One region of the Streptomyces odontotermitis genome, then DNA from elsewhere that is predicted to be linked to it. Evidence: riboswitches for the same ligand, from Rfam matches in the RefSeq annotation. Region 1 holds a riboswitch; each other region holds the start of a gene.
The links. Region 1 has a riboswitch for S-adenosylmethionine ahead of thrC (threonine synthase). Riboswitches for the same ligand answer to the same signal wherever they lie in the genome.
Positions count from the first base shown of each region.

Region 1 (2,256 bases):
GTTGCCGATCGCGAGGGACTTGGCGATCGTGTTCGGCTTCTGCGGGCGGACGACGTCGTGGCCGCCCTTGTAGGCGACGGAGACCGGCGAGCAGCCCTCGGCCTGGGCCCCGAAGAGCTTGTAGGGCTTGTCCTCGACGAGGCCGAGCTTGATCAGCTCCTGCAGCCCCTTGTCGATCTTCGTGAACTGGGAGCCGGAGGCGATCGGGATGACCAGCTGGTCGGGCAGCTGCCAGCCGAGCTGCTCGCAGATCTCGTACGCGAGGGTCTTGGAGCCCTCTCCGTAGTACGGCCGCAGGTTCACGTTCACGAAGCCCCAGCCCTCGCCCAGCGGGTCGCCGATGAGCTCGGAGCAGAAGCGGTTCACGTCGTCGTAGTTGCCCTCGATGGCGACGAGGTCACCGCCGTAGACACCGGCCATGACGACCTTGCCCTGCTCCAGGTCGTGCGGGATGAAGACGCAGGAGCGGAAGCCGGCGCGGGCGGCGGCGGCGCCGACGGCACCGGCCAGGTTGCCGGTCGAGGAGCAGGACAGGGTGGTGAAGCCGAAGGCGCGCGCGGCCTCGATGGCCTGCGCGACGACGCGGTCCTTGAAGGAGTGCGTGGGGTTGCCGGAGTCGTCCTTGACGAACAACTTGCCCTGCGCGACGCCCAGTTCACGGGCGAGGTTGTCGGCCTTGACCAGCTTCGTCCAGCCCGGGTTCAGGTTCGGCTTCTCGGCGACGTCGGCCGGGACGGGCAGCAGCGGGGCATAGCGCCAGACGTTGGCGGGGCCGGACTCGATCTGCTTGCGGAGGGCTTCCGGGCCAGTGGCCGGGAAGTCATAGGCGACTTCGAGGGGGCCGAAACACTCGGCGCAGGCGAAGATCGGGCCGAGCTCGAAGCGGGTTCCGCACTCACGGCAGGAGAGGCCGGAGGCCGGACCGAGGTCTACGGGGGTGGTGGTACCAGTGGTGGCGACAGTCTGCACAGCCATGGAGGCGAGGCCCTTTCTCCTCATCTTCCCCGCGACGCACTTCGCCGCGAGACGGAATTGGCACCTTCCCTAGCCGGGAGCCTCGCGGTGTCGACGTTGCGGCGTCGCCACGAGACCGGCTGGAGGGTTGCCGGGGCTTCAACGGGCCGTATCCCTCTGCCCCTCTGGATGAGCGGTATTCGGTTGTTGGTCTTCGGTTCGCCCTCTCGGGCGGCGGCGACCCCCGACATGCGATGGTCACCGGCCTTGCTCAAGACTGTAACCGACGGCCAGGACCCTTGAGATAGTCGTCCGAACCGCGAGATGGATCACAATTAAGGAGCCGCTGACCGTGCTGGAAGAAGTCGAGCGCTGGCTGAGCAGGCGTTCCTGGTCCGTGGCCGACCGTCCGCTCGATGAGCTCCTCGCCGCGAAGCGGGCCTGTGGCACCACCGTGAGCGTCGTCCTGCCCGCCCTCGACGAGGAGGAGACGGTCGGTGACATCGTCGCCGAGATCCGCCGCGAGCTGATCGAGAAGGCCCCGCTCGTCGACGATCTCGTGGTGATCGACTCCGGCTCGGCGGACGGCACCGCGAAGGTCGCGCGCGAGGCAGGTGCCCGTGTCATACACCGGGACGAGGTGCTGCCCCGGATTCCGGTGGTCCCCGGTAAGGGTGAGGTCCTGTGGCGCTCGCTCCTCGTGACGAGCGGCGACATCGTGTGCTTCGTCGACGCGGACCTCAAGGAGTTCTCGGCGGACTTCGTCTCGGGCATCGTCGGGCCGCTCCTGACCGACCCGGACGTGGAGTTCGTGAAGGCGATGTACGACCGCCCCCTCGGTGGCTCCGCGGGCCAGGGCGGCCGGGTCACCGAGCTGATGGCGCGGCCGCTGCTCAACTTCCACTGGCCCCGGCTGGCCGGGTTCGTCCAGCCGTTGGGCGGCGAGTACGCGGCGCGGCGCTCGCTCCTGGAGCGGCTGCCCTTCCCCGTCGGGTACGGGGTGGAGCTGGGCCTGCTCGTCGACGCGCTGCACACGGTGGGCCTGGACGCGCTCGCGCAGGTCGACGTCGGGGTGCGCAGGCACCGGCACCAGGACGGGCAGGCGCTCGGGCGGATGGCGGCGGCGATCTACCGGACGGCACAGCTGCGCCTGGCCCGCGGGCACCTGGTGCGGCCCGAGCTGACCCAGTTCGTGCGCGGGGAGCACGGCTTCGAACCGCGCACCTACGCGGTGGACACGGAGGAGCGGCCGCCGATGTCCGGCATCGAGGAGTACGCGGCCAGACGCGTGGCGTAACGGCA
Region 1 covers NZ_JBNJLS010000003.1:164,016-166,271, reverse strand. The annotation lists gene thrC (threonine synthase) at 1-975, opposite strand, end outside; SAM riboswitch class I at 993-1,150, opposite strand; gene ACQB60_RS11530 (glucosyl-3-phosphoglycerate synthase) at 1,307-2,251, shown strand.

Region 2 (2,256 bases), on a different contig from region 1:
GCTCGGCGCCCAGGGCATCTACATCTCCATGTTCGACGAGTACAACGAGGGCAACCAGATCGCCAAGACGGCCGAGAGCGCCGCCCACGTCCCCGCGGACTCGGGCTTCCTCGCCCTCGACGAGGACGGCACCGCCTGCTCCGCGGACTACTACCTGCGGCTCACCGGCGACGGCGGCCGCATGCTGAAGGGCCAACTCCCGCTCACCGACGTGCGTCCGACGGTCCCGATGCCCGGCGGGGCGGCCGGGCCCGCTCAGCAGGCGGGCGCGGCCGCGCTCCGGGCCGACGGGGAGACGCCCCGGTCGAGCAGGTCGCGAAGGTGAGGGACAGCCCCGGCCGGATGCCGTGGATACAGCGGCAGTGACGCCAGGCCGTCGTGTCCCCGGAGTGGGCCCGCCAGGTCGCGGAGGATGTCGGGGGTGTGGTTGCTGACGATCCGTCCACTCCAGCGGTCCAGCAGCACCGGCGTGGTCAGCGGGCCGTCGTAGCCGTACGCCGACGCCGCGTAGGCGTCACGGAGTGCGGCATGGGCGTGCGGCGTATCGGCGGGCCTGGCGAGGCGCGTCAGGCGGACCGACCGGGGCAGGCCCAGCAGGCCGAGGGCGAGGGAGATGCGCCGGGAACAGGGACACCCTTCCGACAAGAAGAGCTCGTAGCGGTGCGGAGCCGGGTAGAACCCGTCGCCGCTGTCGCTGATGCGGCCGCGGAACCGGGGCGCGGGGGAGCGGGGCAGTGGGGGCGTTCCGGCGAGGCGGGACATGGTCTCGGGCATGACTCTCCCTGGGAGTGCGACGGGGGCGACAGGGGTGAAGGGAGTGAAGAGGGTGAAGAGGGTGAAGGGGGGAACTGCGGCTGGCGTGCCGCGTATCAGCCGGCGCTCGAAACGCGCCGGAGATCGATATGAAGTCGCCTGGTCAACCCGTACGGGGACATGCCCACCCGATCGACACTCAGGGGCTCGCCCGGGGCGAGACCACGCTTGCCCCGCCACACCGGCGGGACCCGGTCGTCACCCGGGGCACCCCATCGCGGTGGAAGGGTTGCCTGCCAGCGGGCCGGGGCCGATGACCGCGGGGGCGGGAGTGGCCCGCCCCGTGGGCGCTGACAATCGTGACCGTCCCGGCAAGTGTCGGCCGACCCGATGGGCACGTCAAGAAGGCCGAGACGGACATCTCAACTGCTGGGCAGGCGCGTTGACATGCCTTCCCCGGCGCGCATAGCTTGCGGCGTGCAGCTATTTCACGGCGCACGGCACGGTGCCCCAGGGCGGAGAAGTGACGGAGACAGCGATGCACGGAGCTGACGCGACGGCCCCCTTGCGGCCCGCTCGCCTCCTGCTGTGCGCGAACCGCTGTGTGGACCTCCTGCGCGTCAACAGCGCGCTGTGTACGGCCTCTTGCCGCGTGCTCTGAAGCGCACCCTCTGCACCGTGCTCTGAAGCGCACCCCTCTGTACCGCGCTCTGAGGCGCGCCCTCTGACGAAGCCGACCGTCTCCTGACGCCGACTCGGCGACGCCCACCCGACGTCCGATCCCACCGATGCGGCGGCCCCGGCAGCAACAGCCCCGGAAGCGTCAGCTCCGGAAGCAACAGCTCCGAAAGCGCCAGCTCCGCTGCGGAAGCATCGGCTCCGGAAGGACGGCGGCATCCGGCTGTCGACGCCCTCAACGTCCTCAACGCCCCTCAACGCCCCTCAACGCCGTCAACGCCCCCGACGACCACGCTCGGCCCGGCCGGACCCCCGACGGGCGCGCTCCGTCGCTCCCGACTTCTCCGTCCGTCGGCCACTCCCGTACGGCCCATCAGGAAGGTGTCACTCCGTGACGTCCGCATCCCCCTCCCCACTCCATCTCGCCGTCGCCCTCGACGGCGCCGGCTGGCACCCGGCCGCATGGCGCGATCCGGCCGCCCGCCCGCGCGAACTGTTCACCGCCGACTACTGGACCGGTCTGATCACCGAGGCCGAGCGCGGCCTGCTCGACTTCGTGACCCTGGAGGACGGCCTCGGCCTCCAGTCGGTACACCCCACCGAGCCCGACCCGCGCACGGACCAGGTCCGCGGCCGCCTGGACGCCGTCCTCGTCGCGGCCAGGGTCGCGCCACTGACCCGGCACATCGGCCTGGTCCCGACCGTGGTGGTCACGCACACCGAGCCGTTCCACGCCTCCAAGGCCATCGCGACCCTCGACTACGTGAGTACGGGTCGCGCCGGGGTCCGCGTACAGATCAGCGCCCGCCCGAACGAGGCCGCGCA
Region 2 covers NZ_JBNJLS010000004.1:105,447-107,702, reverse strand. The annotation lists partial or broken gene ACQB60_RS13975 (glycoside hydrolase family 99 protein) at 1-259, shown strand, start outside; gene ACQB60_RS13970 (glutathione S-transferase family protein) at 256-774, opposite strand; gene ACQB60_RS13965 (putative leader peptide) at 870-935, opposite strand; SAM riboswitch class IV at 973-1,118, opposite strand; gene ACQB60_RS13960 (LLM class flavin-dependent oxidoreductase) at 1,823-2,256, shown strand, end outside.
Region 2: another riboswitch for S-adenosylmethionine. It lies ahead of ACQB60_RS13965 (putative leader peptide); the one in region 1 lies ahead of thrC (threonine synthase).

Region 3 (2,256 bases), on a different contig from region 1:
TGCCACTCGACGTCGACGCCGCCGTCCGCGCGCCGCGCCACCGTCCGCGAGGCCCCGCCGCCCGCGAGGTACGGCTCGGCCCCCTGCAGCCAGTCGGCCCGCCCGGCGAGCACCCCGGAGCCGAACGGCGCGTACAGCTTGTGCCCGGAGAACGCGATCCAGTCGACGTCCAACTCGCTGACGGAGACCGGGTGGTGGGGCGCCAGCTGCGCGGCGTCGAGCACGATCCGGGCGCCGTGGGCGTGCGCGGCGGCGGCCAGCTCCCGCACCGGCCACAGCTCACCGGTCACGTTGGACGCACCCGTCACGCACACCAGGGCGGGCCCAATGGGGCCTCCCCTGCTCGAACGAAGTTGAGAGCTCGGGGAAGGGTCGCGGTCGGCGAGGGCGCGCTCCAGGGTCTCGACGGCCTGCTGCGGGGTGCGCGGCGCGTTCAGGTAGGTGACGCGGGCGTCGCGCCACGGCAGCAGCGAGGCGTGGTGCTCGGTCTCGAAGACGAAGACCTGGCAGTCGGCGGGCAGCGCGGCCGCGAGCAGGTTGAGCGAGTCGGTGGTCGAGCGCGTGAAGACGACCTGGTCGCCCTCGCGGCAGCCGAGGAACTCCGCGACCGTCCTGCGGCTGTTCTCGAAGAGGTCGGTGGAGAGCTGCGAGAGGTACCCGGCGCCGCGGTGCACGCTGCCGTAGTACGGGGCGTACGCCGCCACGTCGTCCCACACCCGCTGCAGGGCCGGGGCGCTCGCCGCGTAGTCGAGCGCCGCGTAGGTGACCTCACCGCCGGTGACCAGCGGAACGGTGACGTCCCGGCCGAGGACCGGCAGCGGGGCACAGACGGACGAGTCGGCGGCAACGGCGGAAACAGACATAGCGAACTCCCGTGAGAGAAAAGCGAGTTCACTGCGTACCGGACCAGATTCGGGCACGACGGCACCGCAGTGATGAAGAGAAGAAAGGTCTGCGGAAGAGGGGCTTCGAAGCCCTATCGCATTCGCTTGCTCACGAGACTGCTCCCTCGAAAACCAGGACCCCTGGTGATCGCGAGGGGTCCGCGCTTGCCGTGGACCTTGCTGTCCACCGCCTGGTCTTCACCCGGGGCACCCCGCCACGGACGGAGGGTTGCCGGACAGCGGGCCGGGGCCGTAGTCGCTGTCACTCATGACCTGCCCTGCATCTTGCCACACGATCAAGAACGCGCAAGGCGCAGTCCAGGATCCGGACTGCGCCCTGCGTCACACTCGACGCTCTGCGTCACACTCGATGCCGTGTCAGCGGTTGCTCGCCGCCACCCAGCGCTCCAGCGCCTTCCGCGCGGCGCCCGAGTCGATGGACTCGGCGGCCTTGTCGATGCCCGCGCGGATCCGCTCCACGAGGCTCCCCTCCCCCGCCTCCAGGGCCACCAGGGCCGCCGCCGAGTTCAGCAGCACCGCATCCCGCACCGGCCCGGTCTCCCCGTCGAGGAGGCGCAGCGCGACCTTCGCGTTGTACGCGGCGTCGGCGCCCCGCAGCGCCTCGATGGGCACCACGCCGATCCCGACGTCGCGCGGGTCGAAGGTCTCCTCACGGACAGCGCCGTCGCGCACCACCCACACCCGGGAGGTGCCCGTGAGCGTGAGCTCGTCCAGGCCGTCGTCGCCGCGGAACACCAGCGCGGAGGAGCCCCGCTCGGCGAGCACCCCGGCGATGATCGGCGCCACCCGGGCATCGGCGACCCCGGTGGCCTGGGCCTTCACCTTGGCCGGGTTGGTGAGCGGGCCGAGGAAGTTGAAGGTCGTCCGGATCCCCAGCTCCCGCCGCGCGGGCGCCACATGACGCAGCGCCGGGTGGAACTTCACCGCGAAGCAGAAGGTGATCCCGGCCTCCTGCGCCACCTCGGCCACCCGCTGCGGGGTGAGGTCGAGATTGACGCCCAGCTTCTCCAGTACGTCACTGGCGCCGCTGGCCGAGGAGGCCGCCCTGTTGCCGTGCTTGACGACCTTCACGCCGGCGCCCGCGACGACGATCGCGGACATCGTGGAGATGTTGACGGTCTTGGCGCCGTCGCCGCCGGTGCCGACGATGTCGACGCTGGGGCCCGGCACGTCGATCACATGGGCGTGGTCGTACATGGCCCGCACCAGACCGGTGATCTCCTCGACGGTCTCGCCCTTGGCCCGCAGCGCGACGGCGAACCCGGCGATCTGCGCGTCCGTCGCCTCGCCCCGCATGATGCGGTCCATCGCCCAGGCCGTGTCGTCGGCGCTCTGGTCGCGCCCGTCAAGC
Region 3 covers NZ_JBNJLS010000001.1:460,645-462,900, forward strand. The annotation lists gene ACQB60_RS02170 (aminotransferase class V-fold PLP-dependent enzyme) at 1-863, opposite strand, end outside; SAM riboswitch class IV at 1,041-1,158, opposite strand; gene trpD (anthranilate phosphoribosyltransferase) at 1,263-2,256, opposite strand, start outside.
Region 3: another riboswitch for S-adenosylmethionine. It lies ahead of ACQB60_RS02170 (aminotransferase class V-fold PLP-dependent enzyme); the one in region 1 lies ahead of thrC (threonine synthase).